2 regions of the Rhizobium oryzihabitans genome follow, and region 1 is predicted to be linked to the other one. Evidence: riboswitches for the same ligand, from Rfam matches in the RefSeq annotation. Region 1 holds a riboswitch; the other holds the start of a gene.
The links. Region 1 has a riboswitch for glycine ahead of G3A56_RS23120 (LysR family transcriptional regulator). Riboswitches for the same ligand answer to the same signal wherever they lie in the genome.
Positions count from the first base shown of each region.

Region 2: it holds a riboswitch for glycine, as region 1 does, so the genes downstream of both, gcvT (glycine cleavage system aminomethyltransferase GcvT) here and G3A56_RS23120 (LysR family transcriptional regulator) in region 1, are expected to answer to the same signal.

Region 1 covers NZ_CP048635.1:1,376,672-1,381,506, reverse strand. The annotation lists partial or broken gene G3A56_RS23125 (L,D-transpeptidase) at 548-1,296, shown strand; glycine riboswitch at 1,469-1,562, shown strand; gene G3A56_RS23120 (LysR family transcriptional regulator) at 2,012-2,863, shown strand; gene G3A56_RS23115 (peptidoglycan D,D-transpeptidase FtsI family protein) at 3,021-4,757, shown strand; gene G3A56_RS23110 (trimeric intracellular cation channel family protein) at 4,773-4,835, shown strand, end outside.
Region 2 covers NZ_CP048632.1:662,940-667,774, forward strand. The annotation lists gene G3A56_RS03755 (copper chaperone PCu(A)C domain-containing protein) at 50-1,033, opposite strand; gene G3A56_RS03760 (hypothetical protein) at 1,122-1,502, opposite strand; gene G3A56_RS03765 (DUF3008 family protein) at 1,677-1,862, shown strand; glycine riboswitch at 1,987-2,074, shown strand; gene gcvT (glycine cleavage system aminomethyltransferase GcvT) at 2,229-3,368, shown strand; gene gcvH (glycine cleavage system protein GcvH) at 3,397-3,759, shown strand; gene gcvP (aminomethyl-transferring glycine dehydrogenase) at 3,759-4,835, shown strand, end outside.

The DNA.
Region 1 (4,835 bases):
CTTCGCCATTGAGGACTTCTGTCCTGTACTCAAAGCACCCGCCTGTGCTCAAAGCTACTTCGCTTGGCAGCTTGGCTAAACAGCTTATTGGAGCATCAAGGGCTCCAATTGAGGTATTGGCCGGTTCTTGGTTTTTCCGGCGGGCGAGAACGATTTCGCTTGAAAATGGAGCGATAACTCGCGTGTTTTTAGACTGGATGTACGTCATGAAGGCCGCGATGTTGCACTATGACACGCTGGTATAAAGCGCGGCAGGTTTGATCAATTGGCGTCAGAAGTGGGACACAACCCCGGTTACCGGACGGATTTCATGACCGACCCGGAAGTTATCGGAAGAGGACAAAAAGTCGTGTTTGCAAGATAGACCCGAGTACATACCGAAGCCGTTCTTACCGGGAATGGCGCAGGGCCAATCTGCGCATTTGCGCAGTATCGAATGGGCAGATTTCATGGTTTCTGTCGCGCAGCAGACATCCGGGCCGTGGCGCTTTGCCGGTTGTCCGCCCCGATCCCGGCATAGCCCCTAGAATTCGACAGCAGAACAGCCTTGGAACAGAAAATCAATTCTCACTTGTCTCGCAGATCGTTGCTCACCTTGGCAATCAGCTCATTTCTGGCCACAGGTTGCGAGCAGGTTCCCAAGACGAAACTCGAAGTTGCCGCGGCTACCCTGCCCGAAAACAAAAATGAAACGACGACAGCTCCAAAAACGGCGAAGGACAATAGGCCAAAGCCTGCGGGTACCGGTTTCGCTTACGACGAAATTTATGCGGCGCTGGCGGATGGCGGCTTTGACGTTCCAGCAGTCAATTACCGCGCCATTGACCCACAATACCTCCGACAGGAGGTCGAATACATCACCGCAGAGCCTGCCTATTCAATTGTCGTGGATACAAATGAGAGGTTCCTCTACTGGGTTCTTCCCCGTGGCCGAGCCATACGTTACGGCGTCGGGCTTGGAACTCAGGGCCGATCATGGAAAGGGCGCGCCGTCGTTCAATGGAAGCAGAAGTGGCCAAGGTGGAAGGCGCCGGACGATATGATCGCCCGCAATCCTGAACTCAAGCCATATAGTGTTGAAGCAGGCGGAATGGCCCCGGCCCCCGGAATCCTCTCGGTGCGCGCGCCATGTACATTTTCCAGAACGGCAAGGATACGCTCTATCGTATTCACGGATCACCAAGCTGGAGAACCATAGGCAAGAATTCTTCCTCGGGTTGCGTAAGAATGCTGATGCAGGATGCGATCGATCTTTATGATCGAGTGAAAGGGAAAACACCCCTTTTGGTCATCTGATAACGTCAATCTGAGCGGGAAATGATTAAGAATAACCGCTGCGGGTCAAATTTACGCCATAAACGACACCATATCTCGCGGTAGTTCGGTTTAGCGGATCTGGGGCCTTTCGGTCGTGAAAACGCCAGATCGCAACGCTCCAGACCTCGTGATTGAGGCGTGGGGCAACACATATCGAGCAGCGGGAGAGACCGATTTCTCCCGACATCGGCGCCGACGGAGCAACCACCCCGGAAACTCTCAGGCAAAAGGACCGCTGCAAGATCATACAAACTCTGAAAAGCGAGCTGATGCTCGCGCCGATGGTGTAAGTTCGCCGAAACAAGGTGAGCGAATCTCTCAGGCCAATGACAGAGGGGGTGCCAAAAGCCCAAAAACGGGGCAAGGAGCACCTATGGCTGGAAGTCACCCTTCCCCATCGACAGTCGATTGCGTTGACGCAGTTTCAAGACCATTTTCATTGACGGTGGCGGCAATTGCATTTGCCGCACACGACCCTGGCAGGCGTGACGCATTCCGGCGCGTCGGAGCTCGTGTCAGCCGGCTTCAGCGGCGGCATTTCACCCCGGTCCCCTTCAAAAATTGAACAGCTCCACGCGGTTTCACCGGGCAACGCGCTCGACAGGTGTGGCGCAAGCACCTCACGACCCGCCTTCTCGCGATGATACCGCTACGCGGTTCTTGTACGAACTCTACCTAATTCAGGAAATTTAAAATGGTCGATTGGGAAGATTTGCGATTTTTCTCCGCCTTCGCTCACCACGGGTCGATCACGGCAACCGCCAAGGCGCTACGCGTCGATCATACGACTGTAAGTCGGCGCATCACATCGCTGGAAACCTCGCTTTCCGTGAAGCTCGTTGATCGCAGGCCAAGATCATATGTACTGACCGATATGGGACGCGACGTCGCGAACTTCGCCGAGGAAATGAGCAGGTCTGCATTTGCTCTGAGCCGCTGCGCCGGTTCCGGCCAGAACGGTATCGAAGGTGATATCGTGGTATCCGCGCCGCCATCGCTGCTCTACAGCTTCATTGCGCCGCAAATCTCCGCGCTGCAATCTCAGCATCCTGACGTAAGGCTCCGTCTTGTCGGTACCATGGAAGCGATGTCCCTCTCCAAGGGAGAGGCGGATATTGCCATCAGCCTGAAGCGGCCGAGCGAAGCCACGCTGGTTGCGCGTCGCCTCGGACAATTGCCCTATTTCCTCTATGCCGACCCTGCCTACCCGACGAGAAACGGCCCTCCTCTCTATATCAGTTACGATGATACCATGCGGGAGTCGGATCACTATCGCTGGCTTGATGACAGGCTTTCCGCCGACGAGGTGTTCATGTGCAGCAACGACCTGCGCATACAGGCGGCGGCCGCCGCCGGCGGCTGCGGGGTGGCACTGCTGCCCGCCTACCTCGCCGCGGAACACGGTCTTGTGAGGTTCGATCCACTCGATCCCGGCGTCAGGATCGACGTTTGGCTGGTGATCCACGAAGACGTGCGCGACACGCCGCGGATACGTGTTGCCATGGACTTTATCAGTGAAAGTCTCAAGCCCTTGTGGCGTTCCTGATTATGCGCAGATCAAGCCTGCGCCATTGCCGAATTTTCCGGGATTTGGCGCGGTGTAAAATGCCGCGTGACAGGGTCTGTCCTGCGCGCGTGCGGTGACCGGTTGGACCTGCCCGCATTCCCACCCTATTCCCGATACCTGAGCGTGGAGTATTTTCATGTCTTTGACTGCTCGTTACAGGAGAGGTACCGTCGGATACCTTGTTCTCCCTGCCAAAAAACGCAGCGCAAAAACATCCGCTCGAAATCGTCAGCGGGTGGGCCTGCTAATCGTGGCATTTGCGATCGGTTATGCCGCGATCGCAGTCCGCCTTCTGCAATATGGCTATTTTTCCGAGAGTGACGCGACGGCGAGTATTCCACGATCTCCCAATATAATCGCCTCCCGCCCCGACATTCTGGACCGCAACGGCCAGCTTATCGCAACGGATATCAATCTCATCTCGCTTTATGCAGAGCCTCGCCGCGTTGTTGATGCAAATGAGGCCATCGAAAAGCTCGCCTCTGTTGTTCCCGACCTGGATTGGGCTGATCTGCACAGAAAACTAACGTCTGACTCCGGTTTTCAGTGGATCAGGAGACAGCTTACGCCCCGCCAGGAAGCTGAGATCATGCGCCTTGGCATTCCGGGCATCGGATTCAGACCCGAAAAGCGGCGGTTTTATCCTGGCGGGCCAGTGGCATCTCACATTGTCGGGCATGTCAACATCGATAATCAGGGGCTGGCGGGCATTGAGCGCTATCTCGACAGGCAAGGCCTGGCAGACTTGCGTGGAGTTGGCCTTACCGATCCCACCCAGCTTGAACCGGTCCGGCTGTCCATCGATTTGCGCGTTCAGAGCATCGTGCATAACGTCGTTAGCGATGCCTTGAGGAACTATCGGGCGGAAGCGGCAGGTGCCGTCGTAATCGATGTCGACACAGGCGAGGTTCTCGCGATGGCGTCCGTCCCCGACTATGACCCGAATGAACCTTCGCGGCGCCTTGCCGATGGCACGATCGACAGGGACTACGAAAAGGGATGGTTCAACCGCATGAGCAATTCAGCGGTTGAAATGGGCTCGACCTTCAAGGCGTTCACCCTTGCCATGGGGATTGATGCAGGCGTCGTCAATCTGAACTCGGTCGTTGATGCCTCCCGCCCGCTGAAAATGGGTGGTTTCATCATCAGGGATTTTCACGGCCGAGGACGGCCGCTGACAATCCGGGAAGTCTTTCGCTACTCATCAAACATCGGCACGGCAAAGATCGCTGATCTCGTTGGCCTGGAAAGTCACCAGCAATTTCTCTTCAGACTGGGCTTGTTGTCAAAGATGCAGACGGAGTTACCGGAAATTGCCTCGCCCGCAGCGCCAAGGAACTGGAAAAAGATCAATTCCGCAACAATTTCCTTCGGTCACGGTCTGGCCACGACACCGTTACAGACGGCTGCGGCTGCGGCGGCCCTCGTAAACGGTGGCATATTTCGGCACCCGACCTTCATCGCCGACAGTGGGAGGCATCACCAAATCACCGGCAGACGTGTCCTGCAGGCCTCGACCAGCGCAAAGGTCCGCGAGCTGTTCTGGTACAACGGCACCCAAGGTTCGGGCCGAAACGCCCAGGTGGCCGGTTTTGATGTAGGTGGGAAAACCGGGACAGCGGAAAAGGTTATCGATGGCAAATACGCGAAGAACCTGAACTTCAATACATTCCTCGCGGCATTCCCCATGCACCGCCCTCGTTATTTGGTGCTGTCGATCATTGACGCCCCGCTTTCCGGTGAGCGTGGCGGGCGCCTGGCGGCCTTCAATGCCGCGCCGATGGTGCGCGACATCATCGCGCGCGCCGCACCGCTCCTCGGGGTTCGACCGTCATTCGGGAACCCGCAGGCATATCCTTTGATGAACTACTGAATAGGCGATGAACCCATGTCATTCGCAGATACTGAATTTTCAGGTTATTTGATGATCTTTCCCCCGGCGAGCGACATT
Region 2 (4,835 bases), on a different replicon from region 1:
CTTGCGGCTACCGGACTTGTCACGCGTTCCGGTAGCCGTTTTTTAGTTATCAATTATGCTGGTGAGCATCGCCCTTGGCCGAGCCGGCGGAAAGCACGATCTCGACCTTACCGGCCTTTTCAAAGATCAGCGTTACCGGCACCTTGTCGCCTTCGGCAAAAGGCTTCTTCACGTTGAAGAACATCATGTGCAGGCCGCCCGGCTTCAACTCCACGATCTGGCCGGCGGGAATGACGACGCCGTCATCCAGCTTGCGCATCTTCATGACGTCGTTGACCATGGCCATTTCGTGAATTTCGGCACGGCCGGCGGCTGGGGATTCGACGCCAATCAGCTTGTCGTCACTGTCACCGGTATTCTTGATCGTCACGTAACCGCCGCCAACGGGCTGACCCGGCAGCATCGCCTTTGTCGTGCCGGCGGAGAGTTCGAGGCTGCCGGCCTTTGCGACATCCATATTCATGTCCATGTCCATAGCCATGGCAGAGTGATCATGTCCGCCCGCATGGGCCTTTTCGGTAACACGGATGGTCGGAGCCGGGCTTTTCAGCGAATGAGGATCGACACCAGCGGCCGCCACCTCATCCCACGAAACCTTGCCCTTGTCGCCGCAAAGCTGCGTCACCTTGAAGGGCAGGTCCTGCCTCGCCTCTATGCCGGAAATTTTTCCCTGCACGGCAAAGGTGTCGTAGAACTCGTCCGGCAGGTTGCCGCCTTTCCAGCGGATTTCGACCGGCCCGCTTTTGATCTCCTTGCCGTGGTTCTTGTAGGCCTTCTGATAGTCGCCCTTGATGATCTCCAGTTCCCAGCCGGCCTTTGGCTGCGGCTTGGCGGAAATGAAGCCTTCCGGCAGCTTGATCTGCACTTCGGTGGTGGCAAGTCCGCCATCGCAACCATGCGGCACCTGAAGTGCGGCAACGATGGTGCTGTCCTGTTCGGCCGAACCGTCAACGAAGGTCGCGTGAGCGAAAGCTTGTGCCGTCGAGACGGAGGCCATGAACAGGGTGCAGGTGATGATCTTGGTGGTTTTCATGTGTCTTGTCCTTGCGACTGATGCCAATAAAGCAGTGCAGCCATTGCTTGCCGCCAGCCGGCGGCGATGATCCTGTGAAACGAAGAGATCAGGCGGACAGGGATGGCGGGCCGCGTGCAGCCGGTTTGCGGATCGTCAGGACCGAGCGGAAAGTCCACTCCGCGGATAAGCGATTTTCGAGCCAGGCGAATTCCGTTCTGAGCCAGCCCGCCGCATCGGGGACCGGCACAAGAATGGATGAGGCCAGCAGGCACGCCTCGCAAAACAGGATTGCGTCGCTGGAATGGGCGGGGTTGTCCTTGGCATGCGAGGCATTCACCCCACCGCTGTGGCCCAGACAAATCTCGGCAAAGGTGCCGTCCGGCAGCCGGTAGCTCTCATCGAGCACGACTTCCGGGGCGGCGGCAAGTGCAGGCTTATGCGCGAAACCGAGCGACAACATCAGGGCTGCACAGAAAATGCGAAGCATTTTCTCCACCCCTGCCACCCGTCGTTTTCGATTTGCGTCCATATTCTCGCGATACCCCTCTTTCTCGCCGATTTCAAAGGGGAATTTTGCCGCAGCCCCAACCTCTCGAAGGGAACCATCGTCGGAGCGCAACATTTCCCTCGCGACAAGACCATTCCGGAAGGAGGATCCGACATGCCAGCCAAGTCGAAAGCGCAACAGAAAGCAGCAGGTGCGGCACTGGCCGCAAAACGCGGCGAAGTCAAGAAATCCAGTTTACAAGGTGCTTCAAAAAGCATGGAGAAGTCCATGACAGAAAAGGAACTTGATGAACTGGCATCGACAAAACGCAAAGGTCTGCCGGAGAAAAAATCAGACTGATGGCACACCGCTTCCAAACTATCGACTGCGTCTTTCGGTGGCGATGGCGCAGATGGAGCAAGAATCTGTTCAGATGCGTCATTTGGTCCTTGCCAACAGCGGGGCTTCGCAGATAATGAGCGTCGCATCACCATTGGGAGAAGCCGCTTCAATGCGGTGCCGAAGGAGCAACCGCCCCGGAAACTCTCAGGCAAAAGGACCAGCGGTGATGACGGAACTCTGGAGAGAAGCCACCTTTCATAAGGACGGCTCGCCGAAGGGATAACAATCTCAGGCGACAAGGACAGAGGGGGCTCTTGAACCCGGCGTGTTTTTCACGCCATGACCTGAGCCCGCGCGATTTTTCGCGCAACCCTGGAGGCGTCCTTGGACGATACCGCCGAGCTTGACATCACGCCGTTGCATTCCCTGCATCTTTCGCTTGGCGCCCGCATGGTGCCATTCGCCGGTTATGACATGCCGGTGCAATATCCGGCGGGCGTTCTGAAGGAGCATCTTCAGACCCGCACCTCCGCCGGCCTGTTCGACGTATCCCACATGGGCCAGGTGATCGTGAAGGCGAAGTCCGGCAACAATGCCGACGCAGCGCTTGCACTGGAAAAGCTGGTGCCAGTCGATATTCTCGGTCTCAAGGAAGGCCGCCAGCGCTACGGTTTCTTCACCGATGAGAACGGCTGCATCCTGGACGACCTGATGATCACCAATCGCGGCGATCATCTTTTTGTCGTCGTCAACGCGGCCTGCAAGGACGCCGATGTCGCCCATATGAAGGCGCATCTTTCCGACGACTGTGAAATTACCCTGCTCGATGATCGGGCGCTGATCGCTCTTCAGGGACCGCGCGCTGAAGCAGTTCTGGCCGAACTGTGGGCAGGCGTATCTGAAATGAAGTTCATGGACGTGCTGGAAGTTCCGCTGCACGATGTTCCCTGCATCGTTTCCCGCTCCGGTTATTCCGGTGAGGACGGTTTTGAGATTTCCGTGCCCGCCGCAAAGGCGGAAGAGATTGCCAAGGCCCTGCTCGAACATCCCGATTGCGAGCCGATAGGTCTTGGCGCGCGTGACAGCCTGCGTCTGGAAGCCGGCCTTTGTCTTTATGGCAATGATATCGACACCACGACCTCCCCCATCGAAGCCTCGCTCGAATGGGCGATCCAGAAGGCGCGCCGCGCTGGCGGCGACCGCGAGGGCGGTTTTCCCGGCGCAGAGCGCATTCTCGGCGAACTGAAAGACGGCACATCGCGCCGCCGCGTTGGCCTGAAGCCGGAAGGCAAGGCGCCGGTGCGCGGCCATTCGAAGCTTTTTGCGGATGCCGAAGGCAAGACGGAAATCGGCGAAGTGACCTCCGGCGGCTTCGGCCCGTCGGTTGAAGGCCCCGTCGCCATGGGTTACGTGCCAACGGCCTACACGGCTCCCGGCACTGCGATCTTTGCGGAAGTGCGTGGCAAATATCTGCCCGTCACCGTCGCAGCCCTGCCCTTCATCAAGCCCACCTACAAACGATAATCTTCATCCCATCTCCGGAGAAAATACGATGCTGAAATTTACCGCAGAACACGAATGGCTGAAGTTCGAAGGCGATATCGCCACCGTTGGCATCACCAGCCACGCCGCTGAACAGCTTGGCGATCTCGTCTTCGTCGAATTGCCGGAAGTGGGCGCCACCTTCTCCAAGGATGGCGACGCGGCGACCGTTGAATCCGTCAAGGCGGCTTCCGACGTCTATTGTCCGCTGGATGGCGAAGTGGTGGAAATCAACCAGGCCATCGTTGACGACCCCTCGCTGGTCAATTCGGATCCGCAGGGTGCCGGCTGGTTCTTCAAGCTGAAGCTTTCCAACGTCGCGGATGCCGAGACGCTGCTCGACGAGGCAGCCTACAAGGAGCTGATCGCGTAATGACGACGCCCACGGAATTTCATTTCACCGACTATCAACCCTATGATTTCGCCAACCGGCGTCACATCGGGCCGTCGCCGTCGGAAATGGCGGAGATGCTGAAGGTCATCGGCTACAAGAGCCTCGATGCCCTGATCGACGCCACCGTTCCCTCCTCCATCCGCCAGAAGGTACCGCTGACCTGGGGTGCTGCGCTGACCGAACGCGAGGCGCTCGATCGCCTGCGCGAAACGGCCAACAAGAACCAGGTGCTGACCTCGCTGATTGGCCAGGGTTATTACGGCACGATCACGCCGCCGGTCATCCAGCGCAACATTCTGGAAAATCCGGCCTGGTACACCGCCTATACGCCCTACCAGCCGGAAATCAGCCAGGGCCGTCTTGAGGCGCTGCTGAACTACCAGACCATGGTCTGCGATCTGACCGGCCTCGATGTCGCCAACGCATCGCTGCTCGATGAAGCGACGGCCGCTGCCGAAGCCATGGCCATGTGCCAGCGCGTCGCCAAGTCCAAGGCGACCGCCTTCTTCGTCGATGCCAATTGCCACCCGCAGACCATCGCGCTGATCGAGACCCGTGCGGCCCCGCTCGGCTGGAAAGTGATCGTCGGCAACCCGTTCACCGATCTCGATCCGGTCGACGTGTTCGGCGCGATCTTCCAGTATCCCGGCACCCACGGCCATGTCAGCGACTTCTCCGGCCTGATCTCGCGTCTGCACCAGACGGGCGCCATCGCCGCCGTCGCCGCCGATCTTCTGGCGCTGACGCTGTTGAAGTCACCCGGCGAGATGGGCGCGGATATCGCCATCGGCACCTCGCAGCGTTTCGGCGTTCCGGTCGGTTATGGTGGCCCGCATGCGGCCTACATGGCCGTCAAGGACGCACATAAGCGCTCCATGCCAGGCCGCCTGGTCGGCGTCTCGGTCGATGCGCGTGGCAACCGCGCCTATCGCCTGTCGCTGCAGACCCGCGAGCAGCATATCCGCCGCGAAAAGGCCACTTCCAACATCTGCACGGCGCAGGTGCTCTTGGCCGTTATGGCCTCCATGTACGGCGTCTTCCACGGCCCGCAGGGT